DNA from 4 places in the Roseibium sp. RKSG952 genome. Region 3 is predicted to be linked to each of the others. Evidence: riboswitches for the same ligand, from Rfam matches in the RefSeq annotation. Region 3 holds a riboswitch; each other region holds the start of a gene.
What was found. Region 3 has a riboswitch for cobalamin ahead of E1297_RS40785 (DUF1636 domain-containing protein). Riboswitches for the same ligand answer to the same signal wherever they lie in the genome.

Region 1: another riboswitch for cobalamin. It lies ahead of nrdH (glutaredoxin-like protein NrdH); the one in region 3 lies ahead of E1297_RS40785 (DUF1636 domain-containing protein).
Region 2: another riboswitch for cobalamin. It lies ahead of E1297_RS48355 (CbtB domain-containing protein); the one in region 3 lies ahead of E1297_RS40785 (DUF1636 domain-containing protein).
Region 4: another riboswitch for cobalamin. It lies ahead of E1297_RS15010 (hypothetical protein); the one in region 3 lies ahead of E1297_RS40785 (DUF1636 domain-containing protein).

What each region holds. Positions count from the first base shown of each region.
Region 1 covers NZ_SMMF01000962.1:351,827-359,751, reverse strand. Annotated here, with positions in the region: gene E1297_RS45800 (iron ABC transporter permease) at 1-519, opposite strand, end outside; gene E1297_RS45795 (ABC transporter substrate-binding protein) at 520-1,452, opposite strand; gene E1297_RS45790 (ferredoxin) at 1,439-2,158, opposite strand; cobalamin riboswitch at 2,246-2,452, opposite strand; cobalamin riboswitch at 2,578-2,770, shown strand; gene nrdH (glutaredoxin-like protein NrdH) at 2,852-3,073, shown strand; gene nrdI (class Ib ribonucleoside-diphosphate reductase assembly flavoprotein NrdI) at 3,089-3,502, shown strand; gene nrdE (class 1b ribonucleoside-diphosphate reductase subunit alpha) at 3,484-5,607, shown strand; gene nrdF (class 1b ribonucleoside-diphosphate reductase subunit beta) at 5,619-6,590, shown strand; gene E1297_RS45765 (nucleoside triphosphate pyrophosphohydrolase family protein) at 6,590-6,976, shown strand; gene hisI (phosphoribosyl-AMP cyclohydrolase) at 7,597-7,925, opposite strand, start outside.
Region 2 covers NZ_SMMF01000963.1:443,425-451,349, reverse strand. Annotated here, with positions in the region: gene E1297_RS48390 (tetratricopeptide repeat protein) at 1-2, opposite strand, end outside; gene E1297_RS48385 (CaiB/BaiF CoA-transferase family protein) at 183-1,367, opposite strand; gene E1297_RS48380 (thiamine pyrophosphate-binding protein) at 1,354-2,973, opposite strand; gene E1297_RS48375 (DUF302 domain-containing protein) at 3,053-3,517, opposite strand; gene E1297_RS48370 (DUF1636 domain-containing protein) at 3,670-4,014, shown strand; gene E1297_RS48365 (hypothetical protein) at 4,011-4,505, opposite strand; gene E1297_RS48360 (CbtA family protein) at 4,570-5,268, opposite strand; gene E1297_RS48355 (CbtB domain-containing protein) at 5,273-5,443, opposite strand; cobalamin riboswitch at 5,479-5,686, opposite strand; gene cobF (precorrin-6A synthase (deacetylating)) at 5,730-6,473, opposite strand; gene cobA (uroporphyrinogen-III C-methyltransferase) at 6,466-7,194, opposite strand; gene E1297_RS48340 (cobyrinate a,c-diamide synthase) at 7,191-7,925, opposite strand, start outside.
Region 3 covers NZ_SMMF01000959.1:159,864-167,788, reverse strand. Annotated here, with positions in the region: gene E1297_RS40825 (DUF4153 domain-containing protein) at 1-259, shown strand, start outside; gene E1297_RS40820 (response regulator transcription factor) at 237-914, shown strand; gene E1297_RS40815 (sensor histidine kinase KdpD) at 902-1,867, shown strand; gene E1297_RS40810 (tyrosine-protein phosphatase) at 1,882-2,805, opposite strand; gene E1297_RS40805 (LysR family transcriptional regulator) at 2,910-3,812, shown strand; gene E1297_RS40800 (iron ABC transporter permease) at 3,894-4,904, opposite strand; gene E1297_RS40795 (ABC transporter substrate-binding protein) at 4,906-5,856, opposite strand; gene E1297_RS40790 (ABC transporter ATP-binding protein) at 5,869-6,645, opposite strand; gene E1297_RS40785 (DUF1636 domain-containing protein) at 6,642-6,998, opposite strand; cobalamin riboswitch at 7,239-7,446, opposite strand; gene E1297_RS40780 (hypothetical protein) at 7,506-7,925, opposite strand, start outside.
Region 4 covers NZ_SMMF01000892.1:23,476-31,400, forward strand. Annotated here, with positions in the region: gene E1297_RS14960 (putative monovalent cation/H+ antiporter subunit A) at 1-250, opposite strand, end outside; gene E1297_RS14965 (hypothetical protein) at 646-819, opposite strand; gene msrB (peptide-methionine (R)-S-oxide reductase MsrB) at 888-1,301, shown strand; gene E1297_RS14975 (hypothetical protein) at 1,412-1,597, shown strand; gene E1297_RS14980 (DUF995 domain-containing protein) at 1,797-2,261, shown strand; gene E1297_RS14985 (hypothetical protein) at 2,319-2,909, opposite strand; gene E1297_RS14990 (iron ABC transporter permease) at 3,237-4,226, opposite strand; gene E1297_RS14995 (ABC transporter substrate-binding protein) at 4,326-5,261, opposite strand; gene E1297_RS15000 (ABC transporter ATP-binding protein) at 5,282-6,055, opposite strand; gene E1297_RS15005 (DUF1636 domain-containing protein) at 6,052-6,456, opposite strand; gene E1297_RS15010 (hypothetical protein) at 6,466-6,759, opposite strand; cobalamin riboswitch at 6,880-7,092, opposite strand; gene E1297_RS15015 (ABC transporter substrate-binding protein) at 7,153-7,925, opposite strand, start outside.

The DNA of each region.
Region 1 (7,925 bases), on a different contig from region 3:
CCCAATATAGAGGAAAAAGGCCGTCACCGACTGGAACATCAACGAGACTGCAACGCCCGCCAGAATAACAATTAGCGGATCAAGCTGACGCCCACGTTGCTGAGACAGTCCAAGCGTCATCAGAAACGCCAGAGCTGCACCTGAAAACGCGATCAGGGGGACACCGACGGTTTCGGTCACTTCGGACGGCAACCAGATGATCGCCGCGACCGCTGCCGCAGAAGCACCGGATGACAGACCCATCAGATAGGGGTCTGCCATCGGGTTGCGCAGGGCCGTTTGCATCAAAGCGCCAGCAAGGGCGAGCCCGGCCCCGATCAGTCCAACTGCCAATACGCGCGGGATGCGCCACTGCCACACAATCAGGGACAGCCCCCGCGGGGCATCCTCATTGCGCATCAGAATGGCTACACGATCCGACCAGCTTATGTCGGCTGTCCCCCACAGAATGCCCGCAATGGCGACAAGCACCATTACGACCATAGCCGTGGGAAACAGGACCAGGAACCGGGATTGCATTTACTCGAGTTCCGCCAGTTTGGCGTTCAGGTTCTCAACACCATCGGCAAAACGCATCCCGAGAAGGGTTTCAGAGAACGGAACAGTGACGAACCGACCCTCTTTAACAGCGGTCAATTCGGACAAGACCGGATCGCTTTCCATATAGGCACGCTTTTCGCCCGCCGAAGACCAGCTCGCTTCGATCAACAGGATCACATCGGGGTCTGCCTCGACCACGCGTTCCCATGCCAGATCAACCCATGTGCCTTCGACATCGTCACTGATGCTTTTCAGCCCGGCGGTTCTTGCGACCAAAGCAGGCCCTCCGCAGCAACCGATCGAGTAAGGTGTCTCATCGCCACTGTCGTAGATAAACGCCGTACGGCCAGCCCCTTCCGGGTCAGTCTGAACCGCCTCGATACGCGCACGGGTCTCAGCGATCAGCTTGCCCGCGCGATCTTCAACATCAAAAATCTGCCCGATCTTTTCGATGTCGTTCAGGATCGGCTCGATGGTCAAAGGTACATCCTTCGGATGCGCTTCCTTGCAGGATGCGTCAACCAGGTAGGTACCGATTGCCAGATCATGCCATTTCTGCGCTGATCCAAGGTTGTCTTCGGAAAATGCGGACCCAAAACCCGCGAACAGAAAATCCGGCTCATTGGCCAGCACTACCTCTGCGGCCGGGTATTTCTCGGCCAGGACCGGGACGGACTCAAACGCCGCTTTCCACTGGGCTGGCATTTCATCGTCCAGATAAGCGGTACCAACCATCGAACCTTCAAGCCCAAGCGCCAGCATCACTTCGGTCGCTTGCTGGTTCAGGGTAATCGCCCGCGTTGGCGCCTTGTCGAAGGTGTAATCGATCCCGCAGCTTTGTACGGTGACCGGATCGGCCTGGGCTGTAGCCGCGACAAATCCAAGCGGCACGAAGAATTTAAGCAGGTTCATGTGTATCTCCTGTTTGATGAATAAGCAGTGATCGAGGAGTGGTTCCGGCGCCCAGCGCCTGAGAAACAAAGGTCCGAATGTCGTCCAGGCTCTCCACGCGATACCAATCGCCGTGTGGATAGTGGACGATCACTGGCCCGGCATTGCAGGGAAACAGGCAGCCGGTTGTGGTCACCAGACATTCAGAACTTTTGCCCGCATGGCCGAGTTCTTTTTTAAGCGCATCCACCAGATTGGGGGCGTCTTTCAGGTGACATCGCGGGCCTGCACAGACGAGTAGATGGTGGCGAAAGGCAGGAGGGCTGTCCCACCCTTTGCCGAGCTCACCGGAAGGTTTCGGCCTAATCGGTTTCAGCAAAACATCTGCATTTGCGGCAGTCCGAATGACGTCTGAATCCATTTGCAGCGGTTTGGCGAAGAACAGCTCGGGTGCGTTTTCTGTCCGCCTGTGCAACCAGCTTGCTGCCGCATTTGGCAACCAGTTTTCGAGGCTCTGGGAAAACGGCAAGCCAATTGGACGCAACTCGATGCGCTTGGCTCCCTGCTCCGTGAGATCATCTAAAGCATGCCAAAGCCCATCACCGGATGCCTCCAACCTGACAGCGCGGGCTTCTGTATGCGCGGCCTCAATCAGAGCGTTTGCAAGGTGGCGGAACCGGGATTGGCTGACGTAATTTGCCGAAATCAAATAAATAAATGCGTCCATCTCTGCCCCGAAACAGGAGGCAGCTCGGCACAATGCACTGGCCCGAAGATATCCATCATCTCATCCTCCTCGGGCCCTCCGCCCGGTTGGTTACATCCAGATGATGGCAGGTCTCCTGACTTGCGGATCAAAGCTTGCCGTCCCTTCCCGGATCTTGGGCGATCCAGTGGCTCTGACGGGTTGCTCACCGCTTACAGTTGCGGGGGCAGTTTCGGATTTGGATAAACGTCCGCACCGAATTCCCTTTTATCCTTGCGGCAATCACCTCAAGGAACCATCACGGCGAAAAAACACAAGCAAAGTTGATTCGACAAGAGTACGTGCTGGCTGATCGCTGGTATTTTGCCAGAACCTGCACGAGCGGACAAAGAAGTTCGCCACACTTCACTCTATATATTGACAACTTGCCCTGGTGAAACCCAATATAGTGTTGCTTCGGTTCTTTCGATTCCTGTCGAGAGCTAAGAGGGAAACCGGTTCGAATCCGGCGCTGCCCCCGCAACTGTAAGCGGAAAGTTCGGCTGAACACGCCACTGAAAGTACGCTTTTGGGAAGGCCAGATCGAACGATGATCCGCGAGCCAGGAGACCTGCCGCAAGCTCGAATGATAACCACGAACGGAGGGTTCGGGGGCGTTTGGCGGGCTTGTTTGCCCATGGCGTCCTCGGCTTTGATTAAAAGGACAGAGGACAAATGAGCATTACCGTATATTCCAAACCCGCCTGCGTACAATGCACCGCGACCACCCGAGCGCTGGATGCAAAAGGCATCAATTATGATGTCGTGGACCTGACGCAGGACGACAGCGCCATGACCCATGTGACCGAGCTGGGCTATCGCCAGGCACCAGTCGTTGTGGCCGGCAGTGACCACTGGTCGGGCTTCCGCCCGGACATGATCGCCCAATTGGTTTGATCTATGACTGCGCCGATCCCGGCGCTGGTCTATTTCTCATCGAAATCCGGAAACACCCACCGCTTTATCTCGCGGCTGGGCCTGACCTCTTTCCGCATTCCAACTGGGATGGACCCGCTGCCGGACCCTGAAGATCCTTATGTTCTGATCTGCCCGACCTATGCCGACGGCGAAGGACGCGGGGCGGTTCCGAAACAAGTGATCCGCTTTTTGAACGACCCGGCCCGCCGCGCCGGGATCATCGGGGTGATCGGCACAGGCAACCGTAATTTTGGTGCGACCTACGCCCTGTCCGGTCGCATCATCGCCCAGAAATGCAACGTGCCGCTGCTGTATTCGTTCGAGCTGGCAGGCACAGAGACAGACATCGCCCGTGTCCGCACCGGGCTTGAAAAACTAGGGAGACACCAATGCTCGACAGCAGCGTAAACGAGCAGGACTATCACGCGCTGAACGCGATGCTGAACCTCTATGATGGTGAGGGGAATATCCGCTTTGACGCTGACCGCATGGCCGCTCGGCAATACTTCCTTCAGCACGTGAACCAGAACACCGTGTTCTTCCATTCGTTGGATGAAAAGCTGGGATACCTGGTGTCCGAAGGCTATTACGAAGAGGCCGTGCTGGACCAGTATTCCAAGAACTTCATGCGCAAGATCTGGGATGCGGCTTATGCCAAGAAGTTCCGTTTCCCGACCTTTCTGGGCGCGTTCAAGTATTACACTTCGTACACGCTGAAAACCCGAGATGGGCAGCGCTATCTTGAACGCTACGAAGACCGCGTCGTCATGACCGCTCTGGCGCTGGCGCGCGGGGACGAGGCGCTGGCCATGTCCTTCATGGAAGAGATCCTCGAAGGCCGCTTCCAACCTGCCACACCGACTTTCCTGAACACAGGCAAAGCCTCACGTGGTGAGCTGATTTCATGCTTCCTGCTGCGGCTTGAGGACAACATGGAGAGCATCGGTCGCGGCATCAACTCGGCCCTGCAACTGTCCAAGCGCGGCGGAGGTGTTGCGCTGCTGCTGACAAACATTCGCGAACATGGCGCGCCGATTAAGGGCATTGAAAACCAGTCCTCGGGCGTAATACCGGTGATGAAACTTCTGGAAGATAGTTTCTCCTACGCCAACCAGCTGGGCGCGCGTCAGGGCGCTGGGGCTGTCTACCTGAACGCGCATCACCCGGACATCATGCGCTTCCTCGACACCAAGCGCGAAAACGCGGATGAGAAAATCCGCATCAAGACGCTGAGCCTTGGCGTGGTGATCCCTGACATCACTTTCGAGTTGGCGAAGAAGAACGCCGATATGTACCTGTTCTCGCCCCATGACGTCGAGAAGGTCTACGGTGTCCCGTTCTCGGAAATCTCGGTGACCGAAAAGTACAACGAGATGGTCGATGACAAGCGCATCCGCAAATCCAAGGTCAATGCGCGGGAATTCTTCCAGACCATTGCCGAGATTCAGTTCGAATCCGGTTATCCATACGTGATGTTCGAAGACACGGTGAACCGGATGAACCCCATCGCGGGCAGGATCAACATGTCGAACCTGTGTTCCGAGATTTTGCAGGTCAATGAAGCGTCCGAATTCAACGATGACCTCAGCTATTCCCATCTGGGGACGGATATCTCCTGCAACCTCGGCTCGCTGAACATTGCCAAAACGATGGATGGCGGTGATCTGGGCCGCACTGTAGGCGCTGCGATCCGCGCACTGACGGCGGTGTCCGAAATGTCGGCAATCGACTCGGTGCCGTCGGTGCGTCGGGGCAACGATGAAAGCCACGCGATCGGTCTGGGCCAGATGAACCTGCACGGGTTCCTCGCGCGCGAACACATCCACTATGGTTCGCCGGAGGGTGTCGAGTTCACATCGGTGTACTTCGCGGCCATGGCCTATCACGCGATCCGCACCTCCTGCGAATTGGCGCAGGAACGCAAGACATCGTTCAAGGGGTTCGAGGACTCCGACTATGCATCGGGCACCTTCTTCGACAAATACACCACCCGCGACTGGCTGCCCGAAAGCGAGAGGGTCAAGGCGCTGTTCGACGGCATGACCCTGCCCACGCGCGACGACTGGGCGGCGTTGAAAGCCAACGTGATGAAGCACGGCCTGTACAACCGCAACCTTCAGGCGGTGCCGCCCACCGGGTCAATCAGCTATATCAACAACTCGACCTCGTCGATCCACCCCATCGTGTCCAAGATCGAAATCCGCAAAGAGGGCAAGATCGGCCGCGTCTATTATCCGGCGGCCTTCATGGATAACGACAATCTGGAATACTACCGCGATGCCTATGAGATCGGCCCAGAGGCGCTGATCGATACCTACGCGGCGGCCACCGAACATGTGGATCAGGGACTGTCGCTGACGCTGTTCTTTCCGGCCGAGGCCACGACCCGCGATATCAACCGCGCCCAGATCTACGCGTGGAAGAAAGGTATCAAAACCATCTACTACGTGCGTCTGCGCCAGGAGGCCCTTGAAGGGACCGAGGTGCAGGGCTGCGTATCCTGCTCGCTGTAAGGGGAAACGATATGAAAGATATGATCCAAACCAAAATCCCCCGCGCCATCAATTGGAACCGGCTGGAGGATGACAAGGACCTTGAAGTCTGGAACCGCCTGACGGTCAATTTCTGGCTGCCGGAAAAGGTGCCGCTGTCCAACGATATCCAAAGCTGGGCGACGCTGACGGACCACGAAAAGCAGCTGACCATCCGCGTCTTCACCGGTCTGACCCTGCTGGACACGATCCAGAACACGGTCGGCGCCCCTGCCCTGATGCCCGATGCCGTCACTCCGCATGAAGAGGCCGTACTGACCAACATCGCCTTCATGGAGGCGGTGCATGCGCGAAGCTATTCTTCGATCTTCTCAACGCTCTGTTCGACCAAGGAAATCGACGAGGCGTTCCGCTGGTCCGAAGAAAACCCGCATCTGCAGGCCAAGGCCGAGGCGATCCTGAACACCTACGCGCCCGGAAACGATCCTTTGAAACGCAAGATCGCGTCGGTGTTTCTGGAAAGCTTCCTGTTTTACTCCGGCTTCTACCTTCCAATGTATTGGTCCAGCCGTGCAAAGCTGACCAACACCGCCGACCTGATCCGGCTGATTATCCGGGATGAGGCGGTCCATGGTTATTACATCGGGTATAAGTTCCAGCGCGGGTATGAGAAGCTGTCCGAGGTGGAACAGCAGGAGCTGAAGGACTATGCCTTTGGTCTGATGTTCGAACTCTACGGCATCGAAAACCAGTACACCGAAGAGCTGTATGACGAGATCGGCCTGACCGAGGATGTGAAAGTGTTCCTGCATTACAATGCCAACAAGGCGTTGCAGAACCTGGGTTTCGAAGCCCTGTTCCCGCCCGAAGTCTCCGAAGTGAACCCGGCCATTCTGGCGGCACTTAGCCCCGACAGTGAAAACCACGACTTCTTTTCGGGCTCAGGCTCGTCTTATGTCATTGGCAAGGCTGTCGCCACTGAAGACGAGGATTGGGACTTCTGATGCCGAAAGACACGTTAGCAATCGTAAAGGAATGGCACGAGGCGTTCGACGTACCGGTCGTTGACGCCCCGTCGATTCCCAATGAGCGCGCGCAGATGCGGCTCGCGATCCTCGAAGAGGAAGTGGCCGAGCTGCGAGCTGCAGTCGAGGCTGGTAATCTGATTGAAGTTCTGGATGCGCTTTGCGACATTCAATACGTGCTTGACGGAACGTTTCTCGAGTTTGGCCTGCACGGTTTCAAGCAAGACGCGATGGATGAGGTTCATGCCTCAAACATGTCCAAACTCGGTGCCGATGGACGACCCTTACTCCGCGAGGACGGCAAAGTGCTGAAAGGGCCGGACTTCCGGCGGCCCGATCTGGCCCGCGTTCTGCGGCGGACATAGTCAACGCATCGAAACCGCAGCTGGTGTCAGCCAAACTGCGGTTTCGAATATGATCCCAATCAGAATAACCTCGACTTCAACCTTGCTGATGGGGTTCGAACAACAGGTCAGAAAGTTACCCGCCTCGATACCGTCTTCTGAGAACCGCCATTGTGAACCATGGGAACCTCTCCAGCGGCCTTCTTAACCTTACAAGTGCCACGCACACCAAAGGTACAGACCGAAAACCAGTTTGCACAAACTGGGTTCTTGCCATCCGCCAAGAGTCACAACGGTTCGCCCTTGCTTAAAGCGATCGTCTCCTACTTTCCCCACGGGATCTGTCTTTGAAATTGACTAGCGATTGCGTGCTGAGGTTACTGATGCGTACTTCCCGAAACTTGATTTAAAGCGGCCAGAATTGACTTAACGTCTGCAACTCTGACTGCGCAAACTGGTTTGTGAACAACGAAGCTCCAACGGGTGCCAACAGGGTTCAGGGCAATTGGGGCCAGCACATTCCACTTCAACAACGGTAATCAGAGAAAGCGGTCCAACCTCGATCCATTCTCGAACCAGTTTTTTTACACGTTGGACATGCCAAAGTGTGGCCGCCCTTCCTTTGATCTGACCTGCAAAGCTCACAACTGTGTCGGATTTGGCGCATCGCCGTAGACCGCTGTGGGGTCAAATGTCTTCCTATCTTCCGTGAAAACCAGCGATGTTCCCGCATCGCCTTCTGTCGGAATGGCCCGATAGAAACAGGACCGATACCCCACGTGACAAGATGCGCCAGATCCAGCGACCGACACGCGGAGCCAGATGGCATCCTGATCGTCATCAATGCGCGCTTCCACGACCCGTTGAATGAGTCCAGATGTTGCGCCTTTGTGCCAAAGCACCTGACGAGCACGGCTGAAGTAATGTGCCTCACCAGTTTCAAGAGTCAGCCGCAGAGCATCGGCGTTCA
Region 2 (7,925 bases), on a different contig from region 3:
ATACTTGGGTCCAATCTGCTTGCGATATTTGACACTGTTCGATTTATCAGAGTCTGCGGGCGGGTCGTAACAGTATCGACCCTGCTCTCGAATTGGTGAAAAGCTGTGTGCGTAAAAAGCGAAAAAAACCGCCGATTCAAGGGCATGTTTCAGCAACATGCCGCCTAAATGATCAGAGTGTTTCAATCCTCAAATGGGTTTTCGGCATCCAGAACGGCCCGAGTATCGGCACCAAACCCAGGTGGCGCAGTGCGATATGTTACAGGCGTGCGTGAGAGTTTGAGTGGATTTCCGATCAGTTGAACCTCACCCGGATCAGCCTGCATGGCGATCTGCATCTGTCTTGCAGCAACCTGTTCGGTGCCAAAAACCTGATCCAGCGACTGCACTGGTCCAACGGGAACTTTCAATTCCTCCAGCGCATTGATTGCCGAGCTTGTATCAACCTTTTGCATCGCCGGACGCAGCACCACGTTAAGTGCGTCACGGTTCTGCAGTCGCGCCGGATTGGTGGCGAAGCGTGGGTCGTCGGCCAGTTCCGGAAGCCCGATGTACCCGCAAAAACGCCGGAACTGGCTGTCATTTCCGACTGCTAAAATAACATGCCCATCTGCAGTTTCGTAAACGTCGTAAGGGACGATGTTCGGATGACCGTTCCCACGCCGCTGCGGTACGCTGCCAGATGTCAGGTAGTTGACGCCTTCGTTGATGAGCCATGCAATCTGAGCATCGACAAGGGCCAGATCGATCTGTTGCCCTTCACCGGTCAAGTCGCGGTGGCGCAAGGCTGCCAGAATACCAACACTGGCATACATCCCGCACATCACATCCGCGATGCCAACTCCTACTTTCATAGGTGCGCCTTCGGGCTCGCCGGTCAGTGACATGATGCCGCCGTAGCCCTGCGCCATGAGATCATACCCCGGCTTGGCCGAGTTGGGGCCGGTTTGTCCGTAGCCTGAGATCGAACAGTAGACGAGCCCCGGTAGATCTTTTGACAAGGTCTCGTAGTCCAGACCGTATTTTGCCAACCCGCCGGGTTTGAAATTCTCGATCAGGATATCGGCGTGCGAGGCCAATCGACGAATTTCCGATTGTCCCTCAGAGGTCGTGATGTCAATCGCGACGGATTTCTTGTTGCGGTTGGCGGCCATGAAATAGGCACTAAGGTCCGAACGATTACCGTCGGTATCCTCGACATAAGGCGGACCCCATTGGCGAGTGTCATCGCCGCCCGTGGCCGGGTTTTCAATTTTGATCACGGTGGCACCCAGATCACCCAGCAATTGTGTGCAGGTAGGACCGGCCAGAATGCGGGACAGGTCCAGAACCTTGACGCCCTTCAGTGGCCCCTCAGATCCGGCCATCATACCCTCCACGGTCAATTTCTGCCGCGATGACGGTGAAGCGATCGGCTTTCACAGCCGCATCCAATGCCGTTCGCAGTTCCTCACGGTTTCGGACGGTATGACCGTACCCGCCGAACGCGCGTCCCATGGCGGCAAAATCATGACGGTCAAAATCTACTCCACGGTTGCCCATTTGACGCTGTCGTTGCTTCAATTCGATCAGCGCGAGGCTGGCGTCGACGAAAACCAGGAAGATAGGATTTCCGCCCATCTCAGCGGCGGTGGATAGCTCACCGGCCACCATCAGGAAACCCGCATCCCCTGAAAAGCTGATGACCGGGCGATCCGGCTCGACCAGTTTGAGGCCAATTGCCATCGGAACGGCACAACCCATCGTGCACAAGGCCGACGATTGGATCAGCCCGCGCGCCTCGTGGCACTGCCACATCTGGCTGAGCAGGATGCGGTGCGCACCGCTGTCAGCTGTGGCAAGCGTTTCCTTGGGCAGTACATCCCTTGTCTCGGCTATTACCGCGGCAGGGCCCCATTCGTCGTCACTTGGAAAAGCCTTGCTAAGCGCTTCTTTAACCTGCTCCGGTTCTCCATCAGGCCATGTCGCACGTGCCGGGTTGCCTTTTGCGATGGCTTCGAGTGTGGCAGCGGTGTCAGCAACCAGGTTCAGACCCGCCTGATGCATGTAGTGATCATTCACCACCGCAGAGATATCGATCACGCGTTTGTCTTCGGGATCCCAGATCTCGCGCCAGCCGGGGCGCATCTCGATTGGATCGTATCCCAAGCAGAGGATCAGGTCAGCTTGTTCAACCAGGGGCACCAGATGCTTGTCGGCCAACGGAGATAACCCTGCGCCCCCTAGGCATAGCGGGTTGTTCTCGGGCACGATCCCCTTGGCCTTGTAAGTGGTCACAAAGGGAATCCCGAAATGTTCCAGAAACGCGCACACGACACTGCGAGAGTCATCATACAGAACATCCAGCCCGATGATGGCGAGGGGTCGTTCGGCATTGGCCACCCAACGGCGGGCTTTTTCCAGACAGTCACCCTCTGGTGCAACGGCAGCGGGTTTTGCCAGGCGGCGGCGTTTGCTGTTGCTGACGCGGGTGTCAGCGACCGAGATCGGCACATCAATGTGCACCGGACCGGGCCGGGGTTGATTGGCCAGTGATACGGCTTTGTCAGCGATGATGTCAGCACCTTCTGCGGTCAGCAGAAAGGTCCCCTTGGTTATGGACCGGTAGACCTGACTGTGATCCATGACCTGATGCGTGTAGGTCAGCGCCTCGTCTGCATCGACGCAACCTGTCAGTACAATCATCGGCACTCGGTCCTGCAGCGCATTCGCAACCACATTGATGCCGTTCATCGCCCCCGGACCAAGTGTTGCCACCAGAATGGCGGGTGCGCCATCGCGGTGATGCGCGGCCTCGGCCATGAATCCCGCAGCGTTTTCGTGCTTGGTCAGATGGAAGGTGATTCCAGCCTGTTCGAGCGCATCGACCAGTGTCAGAACCTCACCGCCGGGCATACCAAATGCGTGGCGGCAACCGGCCTCATACAGCCTTTGGGCCAAAAGATCAGCAGCGCGGGGGGACAGGTCCTGCATCAGTCATGCTCCGAAATTCGTGTTACGCAGCAGATTGCGGAGGACGCCCCGGGACGCAAGGCGCATCACGCCAGTGTGACTATTTGACTGCGCTTTCAGCAATGGCCTGAAACTTATCGTCCAATTCTTCGGCAATGTCGGCCAAAGGCTCGCCACCCTCATAGACATATGGGGCAAATACAAAGCTGGGTGTCTTGTAGGACAGGGTGGCTGTGCCATCATCATTCTCGGTTACATAGAACCGGATCGGGGCTTCGATCATAGCCGCTGTCGAAGTCTCGAGAACGCGAACTGCATAGTCATTGTTGAAAACGCCAATCACGCGATTTCCGGGGATCGTAATCCCCCGGGCAGCGGCCGCTTTGGTCGGTCCGGCCTGCGTTACCACGATCAGACCGTTTTCTTTCACGGCGCTTTTTGTATCGTCCACGAGCTGCTGATAACTCTTGTCGGTCGGATAGACAGCCCAGCCAGAAAGTGGTTCCGTAAACTCAGCCCATGCAGGCAGAGCGAACAGACAAAGCGCAGACCAAAGCGATTTCATCAAGCAACCTCCAAGGGTTTGAGTGTGAGATTGATGCCAGATATCACTTTCCGGTGCACTCACATTCTCGTGCGCTCATCGCGACCACGGGCTTGTGTCACAGCGCTGAAAGCTTCAGAAACAGCGGAACTCAAGATTAAGGTGAAACGTATTTGGCGCAGACCCGGCTATTAATTTGCACCAGTTGTTCCGGCACGCGCGATCGTGATGCCGAACGGCAAGCCGTACAAGCGGCATTAACCGGCATCGACCTTGCGGCGGAGATCGAAATCGCAGAACACGCCTGTTTCAGTGGATGCAGCGAACCAACGTCGATCGCCCTGCAGGGCGAAGGCATGGCGTCATATGTTTTCTCGGGGATCGATATCGTTGCAGATGCGGATGATATTGCTGCGACTTGTCGGGCGTATCTGGACAGCCCTGCAGGCTGGATCGAAGACGCCCGACCATGTGGGCGACTTCGCTTGTGTTTGAGGGCGCGTATTCCGGCGCTTTAGTCCACCTGTACAGTTAACGAAGCACTGACCGGCACGTCTTCAACCATCAGCGGGCTGTGGCTGTTGGCATTCAGCGATACCTTAATCTCAACCTCGCCCTTGGGCAGATCAGAGATGTGCATCCAGTTGCCATAAAGGCGGGCGAGTTTCGTGCCATTCACGTAGACATGTGCGTGGCCTTCACCGGGATTGTCCGCAGCAGAGGCGTTTTCGGGCGCAAACCGAAAGTTCCGAGGCATGACATGCAGGTTCCATCCGGCCATTGGGTCCTGCGTTACCGCAATTTCCAGACCGGGCGCATCCTGACCGGCAGGCAGGTTGATGGCGGTCGAGTGATCATGCGCCATGGCTTCGGCATGAGAACCGCCATGCTGATTGGGGTCCGCATGGTCGTGGCCGTCAAATGTGACGCCATTGGCCGCGGCGAGAACGAAACCAGCGCCGCCGCCAAAGACCAGACCAATTGCAAAGAGGGCAAGTGAGCGAGCCATTTCTATTCCTTGAGCCAAAAAAGAACCCGCCGGGCAGGGCCCGGCGGGATGACATGTTGGGGTATCAGGCTGCTGCTTCGGCGCGTTTGCCTTCGCTTTGCCAGAAGTAGCCGGCAAATGCGCCAACCAGAACCCATGCGACAAGGCCGATGCCAAAAGCACGTGCGGCAAACAGAGCGCCGATTTCGGTTGGGACCGGTCCGGTGAAGACATCCGGTTCGGGTGCGCCGATCAGATGTGGAGCAACGAGCAACGCTGCCGCAATCACGTAGCTGATGATGTTGCCACCAAACGCAATCAGCCACATGGCAACCGCCGCAGCCGCGACAGTGGCGAACCACCAGACTTGGCGTGCGTAGACATCTGCAGCTGCAACGCCGGGTACTTCGGGTGCCAGGCTAAAGCCGGGTGCAAAGTGAACCGCGATAAAGCCCGCCAGACCCCACAGAACACCTGTGCGACCATCGATCTTGTGTCCCTGACCCTCGGCCACTGACATAAGGGCAACCAGAACCAGTGCATAACCAGTATAGGTGAGCATGGTGAAGATGACGCTCAGCGCGTCGCGTGTAAGCTCTGAGAACATGCCCGGTAGCTCGGGATGGGCCGTGATAGCTTCCCCGCCGAAATGCACCAGCTCACCGGACTCGTAGAGCTCGGCGTGCAACAGAACGGGTTGCACAAATACAAGCTGCAGCAAGGCGGCAATCAGCCCCGCTGCAGCACCAGCGAACAACGCGCTGGTCAGAATGCGACTGAACATCTGCTTAGTGGCAGGGGAAACCGGTTGCGTGGCGCACGTCATGTGCAGCGTCATGCAAGCCAGATGCCTGAACATGTCCGGTCAGGGTGATAATACCCAAGCCCAGAACCACTGCGAACATTACCGGCAGAAAGCCTGTCTTTGCAGCAGATGCTGTTTGAGTTTGTGTCGTCATTTCTTGTCCTCCAGTGCCGTCGCACCCGACGGCTGGTGTTTCTACGTTCGCCTGGCAGGTCTCCTGGCTCGCGGGTCGGTGCCTCTGTTCGCCTTCCCCCCGAATTCGGGAGTGGCTGGTTGAACAGGGGCTCACCGCTTACAGTCGCGGGGGCGGCTTTGGCTTTGACCTCAGACGAAGTCGCACCACATTCCCTCTTAGCATCCGGATTTCTCCGGCAGGACCAGACCCGATCATTTAGCCGCGATGCGCAGGTTTACGCAATCGCCATTTGCGACGTTTTCGGTCAAATCACGCGCTTTTTCAGAACGTATATGTCCATGATCCAGCCATGATCAGCCCTTGCCTGTGCACGAGTTGAGAGAATCTCATCACAAACTTCGGACAAGGTTCCGCTGATCAGGATTTCTTCTTCCATACCGACGTAAGCGCCCCACCAGATGTCATAATTTGCCATATCAAGGCTCTGGAACGAACATTCGCCGTCCAGCATCACTGCGACGGTTGAAGCAGCCTCAGGCCAACCCTCGTCCCGGATACGGCGACCGGTTGTAACGACATAAGGCGCGCCGATATCGTTGATCGGAATCCCATGTGCTGCGGTCAGAGCCTGCAGGGCGGTAATACCGGGAATCACCCGTTTGATCGGTTGCGGTGAGAGGCGCGCAGCGATTCGCAGCGAACTGTCATAAAGTGAGGGGTCGCCCCAGATCAGTAGGGCCACGTTTTGTGCGTCAGGATGGGATGCGATCGCTTCCTGCCAGCGCAGTGCGATTGCATCATGCCATTCATCCACCCCACGCAGATAGCCATCATCGGCCCTACGCTTGGGGATGTCGAAATAGGCGATTTGCGGAGGCGCTTCAGTGACTTGAGAAATGATCTTCTCACGTACGCCGGCAAGATCTGCCTTGTTCTCACCCTTGCGCGGGATCAGGATCAGATCAGCTACACGAATAGCCTCCGCACCCTGAAATGTCACGTGATCCGGATTGCCTGTACCGATCCCTATCAGGCTCAGTTCATACATCATCGAACTCCGCCAGCGGTCCATAGAGTATCAGTGCCGGGGCTGTTCCGATTTCAGACTGCAGCCGTTCCGACAACGCTCCGATGGTCGAGCGGTGCAGCGACTGATCGGGTGTCGAGACAGATTCTGCCATCAGCGCGGGCGTGTCCAAGGGCAGACCGTGTGCATGCAGCGCCTCGACAAGCAGCGGGAAAGTGCGTTTGCCCATGAAAACAACTGAGGTCGCCCCCGAATCCGCCAACGCCGACAGGTTCAGATCTTCGGGCAGCTTGCCGCTGACATCGTGGCCGGTGACAAATTGTACACGGCGTGCTGTCAGGCGGCGGGTCAGCGGAATGCCTGCGGCTGCCGCGGCGGCGACGGCAGATGGAATTCCGGGAATGATTTCATACTCGATCCCCGCCGCCTTCAGCGCGACCAGTTCTTCTTCAAGCCGCCCGAACATACCTCCGTCACCTGATTTCAAGCGAACGACATGTGCACCGGTTTGTGCATAGTCGACCAGCAGACGGCTCACATGATCCTGCTTGGGTGAGGGGCGACCAGCACGCTTTCCTACACCCACCAAATCTGCGTCCTCACGGGCGTGGGTAAGGATAGGTCCGCTACTGAGATCGTCGAACAAAATCGCATCGGCCTTTTGCATCCGGTCAACGGCCTTGAGCGTCAGTAGTTCCGGATCTCCAGGGCCTGAGCCAATGAACGAAACGAAACCGCTCATGCTGAGGCCTCTGCAATCAGATGAAAGAATGTGCCGGTGACGTTGCCCCGAACTGATCCTGTCTGCGGTCCTTCCGCACCTTCTGCGTCAAAGACTCGCGCAAGAGGAGCATCGGGCTGTTCGACAATAGACGAATAATGGAACTCGTGCCCGCGAAGCGCTGTACCAACCGAGAAACCGGGCATCTTTGCCAACAACTCGGCTTTGCGATAGCCGAGGTTGAACTTGCGCTTCTCATAAGAGGTCACAAGACCGAGCAGTCCCGCCATTTTGTGTGGCGTACCTTCCTTGTCGATCAGCACGTCGCCCAAAGCCATGTATCCACCGCATTCACCATGCACTGGACGGGTTTCCGCGTGCTTGCGTAGACGAGTCTGGAATGTGTCAGCCGCTGCCAGAGTGCCGGCATGCAATTCAGGATAACCTCCTGGAAGCCAGACAAGATCTGCATCGTCGGCAGGAGCTTCATTGGCCAACGGCGAGAATGGCAGGATTTCAGCACCCGCAGCACGCCAACCTTTGAGAAGGTGGGGATAGGTAAAGGAAAATGCTTCGTCCCTGGCCAGCGCAATCCTTTGGGCCGGGGGGTGCGGCAGCGCGGTCGGAGATGACCCATTGGGGCCTAAGGAGGCAGCCTCCTTGATCGCATCAAGATCCACATGTTCACGCAGAAAGGCCGCGTATCCGGCAATCGCGCTTTCCAGATCAGGGTGCTCGACCGCTTGTATTAA
Region 3 (7,925 bases):
TTCGTTTGTGAATTTTGCCGCTGTGATCGCCCGAGAAAACCTGCGGCACACCGAACGATACGATGAGTACTATGTTTGCCAGCTAGGTCCGATGGCCTCGGCCGAGATTGCGGCCTCTGCGCGCCCGACGGGTTGCACGATTTATCCCCCGCATATTGCCAACTGGCGGGAATGGGGGTTTCGCGCGGATCGGGTGAGCCGTAGTCTGAACGCTGAATTGGGATCGGAGACTGGCTATGAAAATCCTCGTCGTGGATGACGACCCGCGCCTGCGCGAGCTGGTTTCCATCACATTGGAGCGCGCGGGATACCAGGTCGTTACTGCGCGCGACGGGCAGATGGCCCTGACCCATGCCATGCGGGAGGCGCCTGATCTGGTTGTTCTGGATGTTGGCCTGCCCGAGTTGGATGGGCTGGAGGTCTGTCGCAGGCTGCGTGCACGGTCGGACGTACCGATCCTGTTTCTGACTGCACGCGATGATGAGATTGATCGGGTGCTGGGACTTGAACTCGGCGCCGATGATTATGTCACCAAGCCCTTCAGCCCGCGTGAGCTGGTGGCGAGGATCAAAGCCATTTTAAAGCGCAGTACAGTCCGTGGTGCTGCAACGGTTCTGCGCTATGGACCACTTGAGTTGGATCCGACGGGGCATTCGGCAAAGGTAGAAGGCGAGGCCCTGACGCTGACCGCAACTGAATTGTCGATCCTGCGGCGCTTGATGCAAACGCCCGAGGCAATTGTTTCGCGGCCGCAACTGATCGATGCGATTTATGGTTCAGGCAGCCCTGTCTCGGACCGTACGCTCGACAGTCACCTGCGAAATTTGCGTCGCAAGCTGGGGGATCAGGGCTGGGCAAGCGCGATTGAAACCGTGCACGGCATCGGGTTGCGGATGGGTCAATGGCAAGGCTAAGGCGTAAATGGCGCCCATCTCTGGGTTTGGTTCTGGGCGGAGGATTGGCCGGAACATTGGCCTTGTCTTTACTTGGCCTGATTGCCCTGCGTTATCTTGGCCCCGAGATTGGGTTTCGCAACGCTGCAATTCTACTTGCCGTGTTGATTGGTCTGGCCACCGCATTTCTGGGATATTTGCTTGTACGTCTGTTGTTGAGGCCGATAACTGCACTGGCTGAGTATTCATCCGCTGTGCACAAGGGCGAACCTGCCTCGCCACCGGGTCATTACGGAACACAGGAGCTATCTCGCCTAGCGGGATCGGTTCTGGATATGGCGGCTACGCTGCAGAGGCGCGAGGCGTCGATCCGCAACTTCGCCGACCATGTGACGCATGAACTGAAAACGCCGGTTACAGCCGTGCGTGCCGCGGCAGAATTGCTGCAGGACGCAGAAGGGTTGGATGATCAGGATCGCGTCGTTTTGAATCAGATCATCGGTGCCAACGATCAGATGCAGACCCAGCTGCGCGCTTTGAATCAGGTCGCCGCGTCTCGTGTGCCCGAGCATCACGGCCAAACAACACTTGAGGAGCTGGAAGCGACCCTGCGCGATGAGTTTCCTGAAATAGAGCTGTCGATCGATGGTGCTGAGGTGCCGCAGCCCCTGGCCATTTCGGGCATGAAAGTGGTGTTTGGGCAGCTATTGGACAATGCGCGTCGCCATGGGGCAGGGCGGGTCAGTCTAACCTCGACCCCGGGGCGGGTAATCGTGCAGGATGACGGCCCCGGCATTTCCGAAGGGAACCGGGACCGTATCTTTGCGCCATTCTTCACCACTGCGCGTGAGCAGGGTGGCACAGGAATGGGTCTGAACATTGCCTCAAATTTGCTGGCCGCACACGGTGCCCGGATCGATCTGGTTTCGTCCGATCAGGGCGCCCGGTTTGAGATCCGGTTTCCGCAGGCCTGAAGCACGCTTATTGATCAGTTCTGGATTAGCAAGTTCTGCCGGATCATCTGAACTTCAGCGTCACTGATACCCAGAACGTCACGACGATAGGCTTCGAATGAGCCGTGTTTGTCGGTGATGGTCTGCAGCGATGCCTGGATCTGCTCGGGATGAGCCCCAAATGCGGGTTGGAGCGATTGAGGGCCTTTGCCAACCAACTGTTCCAGTTCGTCGAAAGTGTAGAGATTTGTGGTCAGGTAATCGCGCATCACATCCTGTTCGGAATAGCCCAGCGTCAGCAGAGTGACCGCCGCCAAATATCCGGTCCGGTCTTTGCCTCCGGCACAGTGAAAAAGCAGTGGGAAGTTCTGATCATCGGTCAGCAGATGCAGGAAACGTGAGACCTGCGGAGCGAACTTGGTCGCAAAATCCCGGTAGCGATCGATCCGTACTTGCGGCAGGTCTACGTTATGATCATCCAGTAATTGATCGATTTCGTCGAACTTGCCATCGAACCACAACGGACGGATCTGCGCTGCTACTTCGACCGGCATGATCTTGGCTATGTCAGCGGGATCAGAGCCGATTGGCAGATTGACATCAAAACTGACCGTATCAAGCCGCGTGTTAGGGTGGGTTTCCAGCTCTTCATGCGAACGCAGGTCGATGATGGTTTCAATACCAATGGCGGTCAGTTCTGAAACTGCGTCCTCGGACAACTCATCTAGTTGATCCGAACGAAACAGCAGATTTGGTTTGATCCCGTTGTCGGATGTGGTCAGCTGCCGAAAATTTCCGAGCCCATCAACGGGGTGGGTCACGGGGATGGTCTCGCACTCGGCCGGAACATCAATATCCAGCGAAGTCTGACATGCCGGCGATTGTGCAGCGGCCATGTGCCCGAGGGTAAGCAGGCTCAGTGTTCCTGCACCCATGACCAGAAGAGGGAGCGTTCTCATTTGTGTTGTCCTCACAGCAAAGCTGATTCTTTCCGCGCCCTTTAACCAGACTGATATGTGATATAGAAAGTTAAACTCTATCGTAATTCCTGATGGTGTTTTCAATGTCTGATATCGATCAGCTTCGTGCGTTTGTTGCTGCTGCCGACTGTGGCTCATTCTCTGCCGCAGCACGTAATCTGGGCAAGGCTCAGTCCGTTATCAGCACGACGATCTCAAATCTCGAAATTGACCTGAATCTGCCGCTCTTTGATCGAGAAGGCTATCGGCCGGTTTTGACCGAGCAGGGCATCTCGGTGCTGCGACATGCCAGAACAGTGCTGGAAAGCGTTGACGCCCTGCGTGGTCAGGCAGAAGCGTTGAACGGTGCGATGGAGCCTAGTTTTTCACTTTATGTCGAGGATGGGTTGCTGGTCGAACGGGTCAGAAGCTTAATTGGGGAACTGTCCGAGACCTTTCCCGTGATCGAGTTGAGCATCGAACAGCGACCAAGGGACATGATCCTGAATGCGTTCGAGAGTGGCGAGGCCAATGGCGCATTTGTAACTCAGGCACCGGAAGGGGAACGACATTATCAAAGCCGCGGCATCGGGTTTCAAAGGATTGTTCCGGTTTGTCGTGCTGATCACCCTCTGGCAGCTAAGAAACGTGTCAGCCGAAGTGATTTGGCCTGTTACCGGCAGATCGTGGAAGGGCTGCCATCGTCAAGCAAACGACACTTCAGCCCGGATGTCTGGGTGTCCGTAAATCCGGATATTCGCAAGCAGTTGGTGAGCGATGGTCTCGGCTGGGCCGAGCTCCCGGTTACTACGGTCGAGCGTGATGTGCTGGATGGCGAACTAAAGGTGATTGACTATGCGTTTGCGCAGAATGCGATCCTGAAAACCGTTGATTTTCTGACCTCAAATCCTTCGGTGGATGGTCCTGTCATGAGATGGGCAATTGAACAGATCAGCAGTTGGGATCAGCGCGCCTGGATAGGTGATCATCAGGTTGGAAGAAGATAGCTGAGACCCCCCGACTCAGCAGGCGGTCTGCAAGAGAACACCCGCTGGTCACCAATCATCCCATGTGACCGGTTTAACCGGTCAGCCACGCCTTCCTGATCTGAACAGGTAAATGAACACAAAAAGCGACCCGATCGATGTTGTCACGATACCCACGGGCAGTTCCTGTGGTGCCAGCAGAAGCCTGGACAGGATGTCCGAGAGGGTCAGCAGCACCGCTCCTACAAGCGCTGCCGTTATCAACAGGTTCTTGTGAAGTGGCCCGGCAATACCGCGTGCAATGTGCGGGACCATAAGGCCGACGAACCCGATCACGCCCGCCACAGATACAAACGCTGCCGTCGCCAAGGCTGCTGCAAAGAACAGTCTGTATCGCAGTCCTTTGACAGGTATGCCCAGAGTCGAAGCGGTGAAGTCTCCGGTCAGCAGCGCATCCAGCCATCGGCTGCGATAGAGTGCATAGGCTAGGATCAGGCCAAGCCCTGCAAGAACAAGAGGGAAGGTTTCCCACCGCGCCAGTCCAAGCCCGCCCAGCATCCAGAATATCACGGAATGAGCAGCACGGTTGTCGCCGGCAAAGATCAGATAGTTGGTAATTGCCGAGAACAGGAATGAGACCGAAAGCCCGGCAAGGATCAGTTTTTCCGGTGCACTTGTGCGTAAGCTCTGCACCAAAGCCAGAACAACCCCGGATGCGATGAGACCACCGCAAAAGGCTGCAAGCGGCAGGGTCCAGATGCCCAGAACATCACCAGTGACGGTGATGACCAGAACTGCACCCGCGGCAGCGCCAGAGGAAAGGCCGAACAGAAACGGGTCGGCAAGATCGTTTCGAGTGGTGGTCTGAAGCACGACCCCGACCACACCAAGACCCGCGCCGATCACCGCGGCAAAAAGAGCGCGTGGTAAACGCAGGTCGAACACGATCCGATGCAGCGGGGACATGTCGCCTTCGCTGATGCCAGTGCCAAGCGAAATGGCGGTCAGGACGTCCGCAACAGGGATCGGCGTGGTGCCATAGATTGTCGACACCAGCAAAAGGGCGACCAGAACGGCCGCCCCCAGCAGTGTTGTCCGGCCTAACGGGCCCATATCAGTTGATCTCGGCGTGCATTTCGCGCGCCATTTTCTCGATCGCTTCGATGTTTGCCGGTCCTGGTGTCAACTCTTCGTAGCGCAGACCGATCCAGCGTTCATTCTTGACTGCGTCGGTCTGGGACATCACGGGGTGCTCCTGCAGGAATTTGAAGGTATCCGCAGCGCCGTTGCCGGTCTGGTAGTCCAGCAGAACCAGGAATTCAGGGTTCGTGGCGGCGACTGCCTCCCACGAGGTGCGGCCCCAGCTGGTGTCCAGATCATGGGTTACGTTTTCGCCACCAGCGGCAGTGATCATCGCGTCAGGGATTGCGAACTTGCCCGCGGTAAAAGGCGCATCAGCCGGACCATCCAGCAGGAAGACGCGGGGTTTCGCCAGATCTGCGGTTTTGGCTTCAATGGCGGACAACTGGCCTTTCCAGCCATCGACCAAAGCTTCGGCCTTGTCCTCTACATGCATAACTTTGCCCAGACGCAGAACGTCATCGAACAACAGGTCCATGCTGGCTTCGGGGCGGTCCTTGTTCAGATGCACGCAGCTTTCGGTCAGGACCATGGTCTTGATACCAAAGGGGGCCAGCGTGTCCGGAGTGACTTCGCCGCCGGGCTTCATGCCATAGTACCACCCGGCAAAGAACAGATCGGGTTCTACCGCTACTAGATTTTCGACGGTGGGGTATTTCGGCGCCAGTTCGGGGATGTCACCGCGCAGCGTATCGAATTCCGGGCTGGTCTTGTACCAACCGGTGATGCCGGTCAGACCAACGATCTTGTCCTGCAGGCCAAGCGCAAAGGCCATGTCAGTCATGTTCATGTCGTGCACGACCAACCGTTCGGGCGTTGAGTCAAAAACAAGCGGTTCGCCGCAATTGTCTACGGTGACCTCATGTGCGGCCGCACTGGTGGCGAGGCCGGTGATCAACGCCACGGGCCAGAGTTTCAGGTTCATGGAAAGCTCCTGTCAGTTTGTAAGCTTGGTTTTTCGGATGTCGAGCGCGGGGATCACCCGGTCTTCGTGTTGAAAACACAGGTATTCGACGCCAAAGGTTTCGCGCACGCGCTGTGGCGTCAGAATGTTGCTGACTGGTCCAAAACCCGTCAGGCGGGTAGATTTCATCAACGCAACATGGGTGGCGAATTCCGGTATCATGACCAGGTCATGGACGATCATGACCACGGTGATGCCCAGATCGGCGACCAGCGACAGCATGCGCCCCTTGGCGTCGGGATCCAGATGGTTGGTGGGTTCGTCCAGAAACAGCAGGGATGGGTTTTGGGCTAGAGCGCGCGCAATATGCGCGCGCTGACGCTCGCCTCCCGATAGGGTCGACATCTGCTTGCCTGCCAGATGATGCAGCTCGGTCAGGTCAAATATCCTGTCCAATGCCTGTTTATGTTCATCTACAGATCGGTCGCCTTTGATGGGAATCTGCCCCAAGGCAACGTAGTCTCTTAGTCGTAACCGTCCATCGGGCAGTTCCTGCTGGCTTACTACAGCGATGGTCCGGGCACGGTCCTGAGGGGATAGCGATCGCAGGCTTTGACCGCGTATCAGTACATCCCCAAGCGCGATGGTTTCGACACCACATAGCAAGTTCAGCAGGGTGGTTTTGCCCGCGCCGTTCGGGCCTGCGATGGCCAGTACTGATCCCTCGTCCAGATCAAAGGACACACCCTGCAGCAGAACATCACCGTTCAATGCATAGTACTCGAGATTTTCGGCAACCAGAAATGTCATGCCTGACCTCCAGACAAGATGCGCGGCATGCGCGACAAGGTTTTGGTGTAAAGGGCAGGGGGTCTGTCCGTAGCATTGGTCCAGCCGTCAGCACTGTCCTGATATTGCCAGGCAAACGCGGCCAGCGCTTCAATGTCCTGCGCTGAACTAATGCGACCGAACAGGTATTGCGCTTTGTCCGCAGCCTGAAAGCCAACAGTCGTAGGATGTGAACAGCCAGCCATGCAGGAAACCCCTCGGATTGCGAAGCAGGACGGAAGCTTGTCCGCAATCGCCGTTCGAAGCGCATCGGCAATGTCCGAGCCCTGACAAGTCTCGCAAATCAACAGGAAATGATCAGAGTTTTCTGGCATTGCGCGCTCCACTTACTGACAATCCGGATGATATGCAATGTAATAACGTAACAGTTAATTCATTGCAGCTCGGATTTGCGATGCTGTGCCACTGCCGGTTCTGAAAATACAAAGCGAAGGGTTCAGTTGCTTCCGGCATGGTCCGCTCCACTTGTTGCCAAGTGCGGACAGAAGGTGCCGTTTATGTACACACGCAGATTACGTGCCATCAAAGCCTCCTTCCAGGACGCCCCGCCCCGGGTTGGTTGAACATCTGATGGCAGGTCTCCTGACTTGCGGGTCGATGCTTGGCCAACCTTCCCGGCCTTTGGGCCAGTGGTCTTTTGGCTTCGCTCTCCGCCTACAGTTGCGGGGGCAGTCACGGCATTGGTACGCAGAACGCACCGCACCGTATTCCCATTTTCATCCCTCGGGCAAACCGTCGGGAACCATCTCGTTTCAGCTAGTCTGGTGTCGATAGCGTTGTCAAGCGCCAGCTGAAGGCTTGGTCAACGCAGGGATAGGTTTTTACTTCACGACCCGAAGCATTGGCCGACGGGATGTGTCGCCGCGTCGGTCGGTACCGGTCGGAAAGCGATTGGCAAGCGTCAGACCAGCCTGAATCAGATGGGCATCTGGATAGCCGCCTGTAACAAGGTTGACGGCATCGCGCGCTTCGGGCGTGTTGTCGCGCCGCATGTGGTGCAGCATCTTCATCAGCGCAAGCTCATCGCATGTCAGCGACCCACGCTGTTCAAGGCAAAGCGGGTCATTGAATGCCAGCCCCGCCGGGCGGCAATGCAATGTGACCTTGACGATCTTATAGACCAGATGCGCGATGTTCAGGCCCTGATCAACGCCCCAGCGTTCGATGGCCGTGGAATAGGCGTGTTGCCACGATTGCGTATCGGGATCGGCAAAACTGAGGATGAAGTGCCGCATGACGGG
Region 4 (7,925 bases), on a different contig from region 3:
TATAGAAGGACAGGTTGAGGCCATAGGCGGGCGCCCAGTCACGGATGGCAACGAAGGTCTGACCGTCGGCCACCGCCGGAACATATCCGGCGAAGTGAAAGAACACCCAGGCCGGGACAAGCGCCAGAACCCAGGAGGCATTATGGCCGAACAACCGGGTGAGATAAGGGGCGATTGCGGCCGCGAAAAAAGGCGCCAGAACGGCGAGGATGGTGGTCAGCGTATTGCTGTCGATCGCTACAGGCGTCATGTGTGTCTCGGGTCACTTCATTCCGGGAGGAACATGCGGACTTCGGGCCACGTCAGGCAGCCCATGACAAGCGGCCGAACCGGTCAGGGTCCAGCCAAACATGACGAGGTCTTACGATCTACAATAATGCTGCGCAAGTGTAATCGACCTGTTTCCAGAATATCCGGCACCAGTCACTGGATTTCTACTGGACATGCAAGGAAAGCAGGCGGGCATCGGTGATCCTTATACAATCAGACAATTTTTCGTCTCCAAGTGGGGATGCGATATTGTTTGGTCAATCTCGAAATGACGAAAAAACTGCCGAAAGGACTTTTTTCATCCAACTTCCCGGCACAAGCAAAAGACCGCACGCCACGCTTGCCCAAGCCGGAATCCGGGGAAACCGGGCATGCTCACCGGGCAAGGCAAACATCAGAAACCTTGCCAAGGGCAAAACGACGCAGAAACGGACTGACCGCATTGTTACCCTGCCATGCAACCCGCCGGGCTGTGTCACTTGCAAGGCGCCCGTCTGCCGGCGTTTCGCAGAACAAACCCATCTTGAAGGACGAGCCGGCGTCGCTCATCATCCTTGCCGCGGCGCAAAATGCGACCTATCTAGCGGGGTCTGCAATAATCAGCGAGGGAGCCCGACATGACGGACACCATTTCCGGCAAGGTTGAAAAAAGCCTGGACGACTGGCGGGATCAGCTGACTCAGGAACAGTTCTATGTGACACGTCAGTCCGGAACCGAGCGTCCGTTTACCGGCCCGTTCTGGAACAGTTTCGAAACCGGCCGCTATGATTGCGTGTGCTGCGGAGCGCCGCTGTTTCTGTCGGACACCAAGTTCGACGCCGGCTGCGGCTGGCCGAGCTTTTTCCAGGCTGTGACACCAGATGCGATCACCGAGATCGAGGACCGTTCACATGGCATGGTGCGTACCGAGATCCGCTGCAGCCGATGTGATGCGCATCTGGGCCATGTGTTTCCAGACGGACCACCCCCGACGGGCTTGCGCTATTGCATGAATGGCCACGCCATGCAGTTTGAGCCGGAAGGATCGTGAAACCTCCTTCGGTCTAAACTTACTCGAGACGAAAAACCGGATTTGATCGGCGCGGTCCAGCAAGAACTGTCCCTGTTCCTGCCCCTCAACGGCCTTGCCCCAACTTTATGATGTCGCGGATCTTCGACCTCGCGCAAATCGGCATCGTGCCGTCTTGTGCGGTGGTCCCGCGCGAAGTGTTGCTTGCACACGGGGCGGGATGGCGGATCGGGCTCGTGGTCATGTCCACCGTTGCGGACATGACACTCGACGGCTGGCTTCCGGGGCGGATCCACGACGTCAGCGGACCCTATTAGCCCCCCTCCATCAACGGCATCGCCAGGGCCCTTGTGAATGTCGCGGATAGTGCTCACTCTGGTCCACACGCGCACCGGGCGCAGCAACATGACGCCCAGTTGAGCTGGAATCGCCTCCAAAACAGACCTGTCAAGATGCATTTGCATCTATCGGCGCGGATGATTTCCGGCCACCCTTTTCATATCGCGTTACATTCGAATGGAGGCAAACGTGACTTCTTCCTTATTTCCAATGGCCCTGCTGTTGATTCTCGCACCCGCCACAGCCCTTGCCGGCAAGTTACCAGACACCGCAAAACCTGTTTCAGCAGCGGAACTAACGAAAATATACAGCAACAAGTCGACAAACTGGTCCAAGAGCCGGGCATATTTCGCACCTGACGGAGCTTATTACATTATCGGAAAGAACAAGAACTGGTACGGCACCGGCAAGTGGAATGTAAAAGGCAATCGAATTTGCGCAAGAGTGAAATGGCGAACGGTAGACCGGAAAGACACCGGCAAAGCCCTGAATTGCTGGACTTGGTACAAGGACGGACGCGGCTATGTGATGGTCCATAACAAGGAGGGCCGAAAAAGCGACGACTACTATACCAGCGAAAGGAGCAAATTGTCTCGCGGCGACAAAGTTACCAGGACCTACTACCAACTGTCCCAAAAATAGAACACGAGCCATGCGCGGCCGGCTACATCGCCGATGGTTCTCTCACGATCAACCAAGTCAACTGATCGCACTGAAGGCGCTGACGATCAGCCAGACCTGCGAGAGCAGAACCACACCTACAACAAAGACATGATAGCCGGACCGCTCCACCCGGATGGCAGACAGAACCAAAGCAACGATCGCGAGCTGGCGCACGAGATAGGACGGCCCGAGTTCCTGAAAGTGTTCTATCCCTTTCAGCCGGGTGTCGGCGACATCGACCAGAAACAGAACTGCCAGCAGGCTGTAGATCCACGCCCTCCGGCGCAGAAAATAGTCCTTGTAGCCGGAATACTCCTCCATTTTCTCCGGATAAAGCACCGCGGAAATGAAGAAATAAATCGCCGCAAAAAAGATGTGAAACAGGTAGCTCTCGAAAGTCCATGTATCGACGCTGACGAGCGCAAATTCGAACCACCAGAAAAACGTCACGCCCAGCAACATGTAGAGTGACCAGCCAAGGTGAACGCTGTAGATCGGAATTTTTCCCGGATGCTGAACAAACAGCGCGAGCCCGTTCATGAGCCGCGCCATGCCCAGCCCGACCACCATTCCCATGATGATACGCACATGCACGAACTCGGCCGAACTGGTGGCGGCAGTGTCCATCACGCCTCCTCTTAATCGGGAAAGGCAGCTCCCGGCTGCAAATGGTGGTTGCGCCCAGCCTAGAACATCCGGCAGGTCCCGCTAGAGTGATATTTTTGACGATGCCCTGGACCGGCTGGCGTCAGGGATGATGTGCAAATCGCGGTGAGCAAGTCCGATTACAGGGGCTTTACCGGATCAACCCGGAAAGCCGCTGTTTCAACCGCGTCCGCAGCTCTCCGGTCCCGGCTCTGTGCATTGCTTGACCGGGACGGCAATCCGGTCGACGAAACCGCCTCTCAGAAGCTGACCGGGTTTGACTTGACGAGCCTTTCCCTTGCCCTGTCGTTATCCCTTGCGCCGCAACAGCCAGACGAAGAACACGCCGCCGATCAGGCCGGTGACAATACCGATCGGCATGTCTTCGGGGGCCATCACGGTGCGGGCCAGAATGTCGGCCCAGATCAGGAAAATCGCACCAGCGAGCATGGATGCGGGAATGACGCGTGCATAATTGCCGCCAGCGGCAAACCGGACAATATGCGGGATCATCAACCCGACAAAGCCGATAATGCCTGAAAAGGCGACCATCACGCCGGTGATCAGCGCCCCGGCGACAAAAACCGTCAGACGGAACCGGACAACGGGTATGCCGAGCGTCGAGGCGCTTTCATCGCCGATGGTCATGGCATTCAGATCTCCCGACTTGACCCAAAGCCAAGCGCCGCACAGGCTCAAGACACCAAGCGGAAACAAAAGGTGGCTCCACTGGGCAAGGCCCAACCCACCAAGCATCCAGAACACCACCGTGTGGGTGGCGCGCGGGTCCCCCAGGAAGATCAGGACATTCGCCAGGGCCATGACGATGAAGGACACCGCGACACCGGACAATACCAGCCGGTCGGCGCTGGTGGCCGCCGCAAAGCGCGTGACTGCCAGCACCAGCAGGGTCGCAATCAAGGACCCTGCAAAAGCCATCAGCGGCGCGGTGAGCAGGCCGAGGAACAGGCCGGTGTGAAGCAGCGCCAGAATCGCACCAAAGGCACCGCCGGAAGAAATCCCCAACAGATGCGGGTCGGCCAGCGGATTGCGTGTGACCGACTGGAGCGCGGCCCCGACGACGGCCAGTCCTGCCCCAACGAGGGCTGCCAGAATCACTCTTGGGAACCGGATATCCCAGACGATAGCCTCCCGCCCCTGCGACCAGTCGGCTTCGATCAGCCCGGGTACCATCTTGTTGACGGCAATGCCGAACACGGTGCCGGCCGGGACCGGAACCGCCCCGATGCCAACACCGATCACCATGGACAGGATCAGAAGACCACCTCCGCAAAGCATGGCGGCTCCGAACCCCCAGGCGCGTTTTCCGGCGCGAGGCCGGTCCCCGGAAGCACCTTCAACGGTGGCGGCGGCGTCTTCAATCCTGTCCGTCATGCCTTATTCGCCCCAGAAACCGTTTGCGAGTTTCCGGACCGCCTTGATATTGCGCGGCCCAGGCGTCGCCTCGACATATTCAAGGACGACGAAGCGGTCGTTCCGGACCGCATCAATGCCGTTCAGCGCCGGATTGGACTTCATGAACGCGATCTTCTCGTCGGCCGTGACCTCACCATAATTGACAATCACCACGGCTTCCGGATTGCGGTCAACCACCGTTTCCCAATCGACCCGCGCCCAGCTCTTGTCGAAATCATCAAGCACGTTAACGCCGCCAGCCGCCTCGATCAGGGCTGTCGGCATGGCGTAGCGGCCTGCCGTGAAGGGCCGGTCCTCGCCACTGTCATAAACAAAGACGCGCAAGGGCGCGTCCCCCTTGGCAAGACCTTCGGCGAATTCCGCAAGATCGGCCTTGTAGCCTGCAACAAGCGCTTCAGCCCGGTCCTCGACCCCGAATATCTTTCCAAGGTTGATGAGGTCATTGTACATGTCATCCATGGAGACCTTCGGCTTCTCACCGAGATGGATGCAGGATTCGGTCAGCTCATAGACGTTAATGCCGAACGGCTTGAGGGTTTCCGGCGTCACTTCGCCGCCCACCTTCATGCCATAGTTCCAGCCTGCGAAGTAAAAATCCGCATCCGCGCCGATCAGCACTTCCCTTGTCGGATAATCCGCCGACAGCTCGGGCAGCCGATCCACACCACTGCGCATATTCTCATCAAGCTTGTGCCAGCCGGAAATGCCGGTGTAGCCCACCATGCGATCAGCCAGTCCCAGCACAAGCATCATCTCGGTCAGGTTGACGTCATTGGAGACAGCCGCCTTGGGCGGCTCGTCGAAGGTGACGGAGCGGTTACAGCTTTCGACCGTGGTCTGCGCGAATGCGCTGCCCGATAAAAGCGAAATGCCAAGCGTCAGGGCGATGCGGTTCATAGGGTTTCCTCCTGAGGTTTTTACAAGTGAAAGGTAAAATGCCGGTCGCCGCTCGGCTCCAGCCTCTGGACCTGCGTGCTGACGGAAAAGGCGGCTGCCACCCGGTCCGGGGTCAAAACGGTTTCAGGCGCCCCGAAGGCAAGCGCCTTGCCCCTGGCCAGCACCAGAACGTCATCGCAGAGGCCTGCAGCCATGTTCAGGTCATGCAGACTGGTGACGATGGTGATCGGCAAGCCGCGCAAGAGCGCCATGATCTCAAGCTGATGCCGGATGTCGAGATGGTTGGTCGGCTCGTCGAGAATAAGCAGGCGCGGTTCTTGGCAAAGCGCACGAGCGACCATCACCCGCTGGCGTTCCCCCCCCGACAAGGTACCGAAGGCGCGGGCCTGCAGCGGCCACAGATCCATGCGGATCAGCGCCGCCTCCACGATCTCGCTGTCCCGCGCCCCGCCACGCGCAAAACCCCGCCCGTGGGGGATCCGGCCAAGGGCTGCAATCTCGCGCACGCTTAACGAAAAATCGGCCGCCTGTTCCTGAAGCACGGCGGCGATCTTGCAGGCCGCCGCCCGGGCGCTCAAGCGCCAGATATCATCGCCATCGACAAGAACCCGGCCGGTCCTCGGCTTGTGGAGCCGGTAAAGCAGCCTGAGCAGGGTGGACTTGCCAGCGCCATTGGCTCCGACCACCCCCAGAATACGGCCGGGCGTCAGCTCGAACGAGACCGGATGCAGCAGGACACTCTGCCGGTCCGGCCCCCACGAAGCGCCGTCGACAGCAAGGGCCGCACCGGTCAAGACACGTTCACCTTGCTGGATTCGCTGGCGATCATCGCGGCAGGTATGCGGGCCAGCGTGGTGCGGCGCAACTTCCCCGGACGGGTCGGTGACGAACACCATCCGTCTTCCAGACCCCGGTATTGGGCGGCAAAGGCGACCAGATCGTCGATATCCTCGTCCGGATCGATGTCACCGAACAGATACGTGGCCTTGCCGCTCGCCCGGTAGGCCACCGTGCAGGGCCGTGAACACCCGGCCATGCAGGCTATCCCGGACACCTCGAAGGACGCGCCGGTGAGCGGCGCCGCAACAGCCAAGGCGTCCTGCAACTTTTTCATCAGTTCGAAACCGGGACGGCAGTCGCTGCCCTGGTGACGGCACGTCGTGCAGACGAAAATCCTGTGGGTGTCTTCAGCCATTGCTTCGCCTCACGCTCCTGCCCCGCCGGGTCCGTCTGCACCCTTGTTCACGCCGTCATAGTTTTCCGGCGCAATGCCTTGCGATCTCTTCAGCGCCGAATGAGCGGCTGCCCTTGCGGGCACCGCCGCCCCCGTCATGCCATCGGGGTTTGTGTTTTGTAATGTTATTACATTACAATTGTCAAAGCCTGCAATGGGCTCCGTCGCGCCATTGTGAAGCATCGCCCGCGCGGCGCGGTCGCTCAGACTGGCGGCAAAGTCAGCCGCATTCAGAAGAGGAAGTGGTTCGGTCGTCCGGGACATATCGCCCTCCGCGATTGCGCGAGGTGCGGACAAGGACGGTCAGACCGGATTTTGGCGAGGCAGAAAGCCTGCAGGAACAAATCATGTCATCAGCCTTCTCCGGGACACCCCGCCCGGGTTGCGTTTCAGATCGTCCATGGCAGGTCTCCTGACTTGCGGGTCACTGCTTGCCTGAACCTTCCCGGGGCTTACCGGTGGCGTTTTCAGGGTCGCTCGCCGCTCACAGTTGCGGGGGCAGTCACGGATTTGGCGCCTGATAGCTACACCTCACCATGTTCCCTTTTCATTCCGATCCAAAGCATGGACCCGGAAACCATGAACACCTCTTTCCTAGAGCGTGGCAGACTTGCGGTCAATGCGATCAGGCGGCAGGGTTAGGTTCTCAACCGACTTCTAATGTGGGACTACGGCTTCATCTTGAATGATCCTGGCCGCTTCCGCCCACACATCGATGTCTTTAAACACATCCGGGTAGAGATAATGTGCTGCCTGTAACAGAACGACCTGACGTGCAATCGGCCCATTGGCCTCAACCCAGTGATCGCTAACGTAATGCACGCGGTCATTTTTCACCGCGAAGAGCAATTGCCAGGCGGGGCTGGTTTCGTACATGCTTCCAGCACCGTAGTCGTATACAAAAATGACATCCGGGTTCTTGTCGAGAAGCGTCTCAAGCCCGACTTCCATGCCGAATTTGCCGCCCGGCGACATCGGGCCCATGACATTCTCACCGCCGATGGCAGAAAGAATCCCGGCAGTCGTGTTTTCGGTATGAAATGCAAAGGGAGATTTTCCGCCCCACATCACCACAAAACTCGGGTGCGTGTCCTTGGGCGCTTTTTCGGCAACATCTGCCAAAAGCGCTCGAAAATCGGCATTCAACTTCCGCCCACGCTCCGGCTTCCCAAGAATTTCCGACAATTCCGCCGTATCGTCAAAGCTGCTTTCCAGAAGCACCTGATCATAGGCCAGGTAGGAGGCGATCGACTGCAGCTGTTCGGCATTTGCCTCGGTGTGGCGGCGGATGGCAACAATCAGGTCCGGTGCGGCCTCGGACAACACTTCGAGATTCGGCTTTGCGCGCTGGCCGAGCTGTACCATGTCAGCTGTTTTGCCGAGAAGAAAATCGGGATGCCGGTTCGCAACCATATAACTTGTCGCGACCG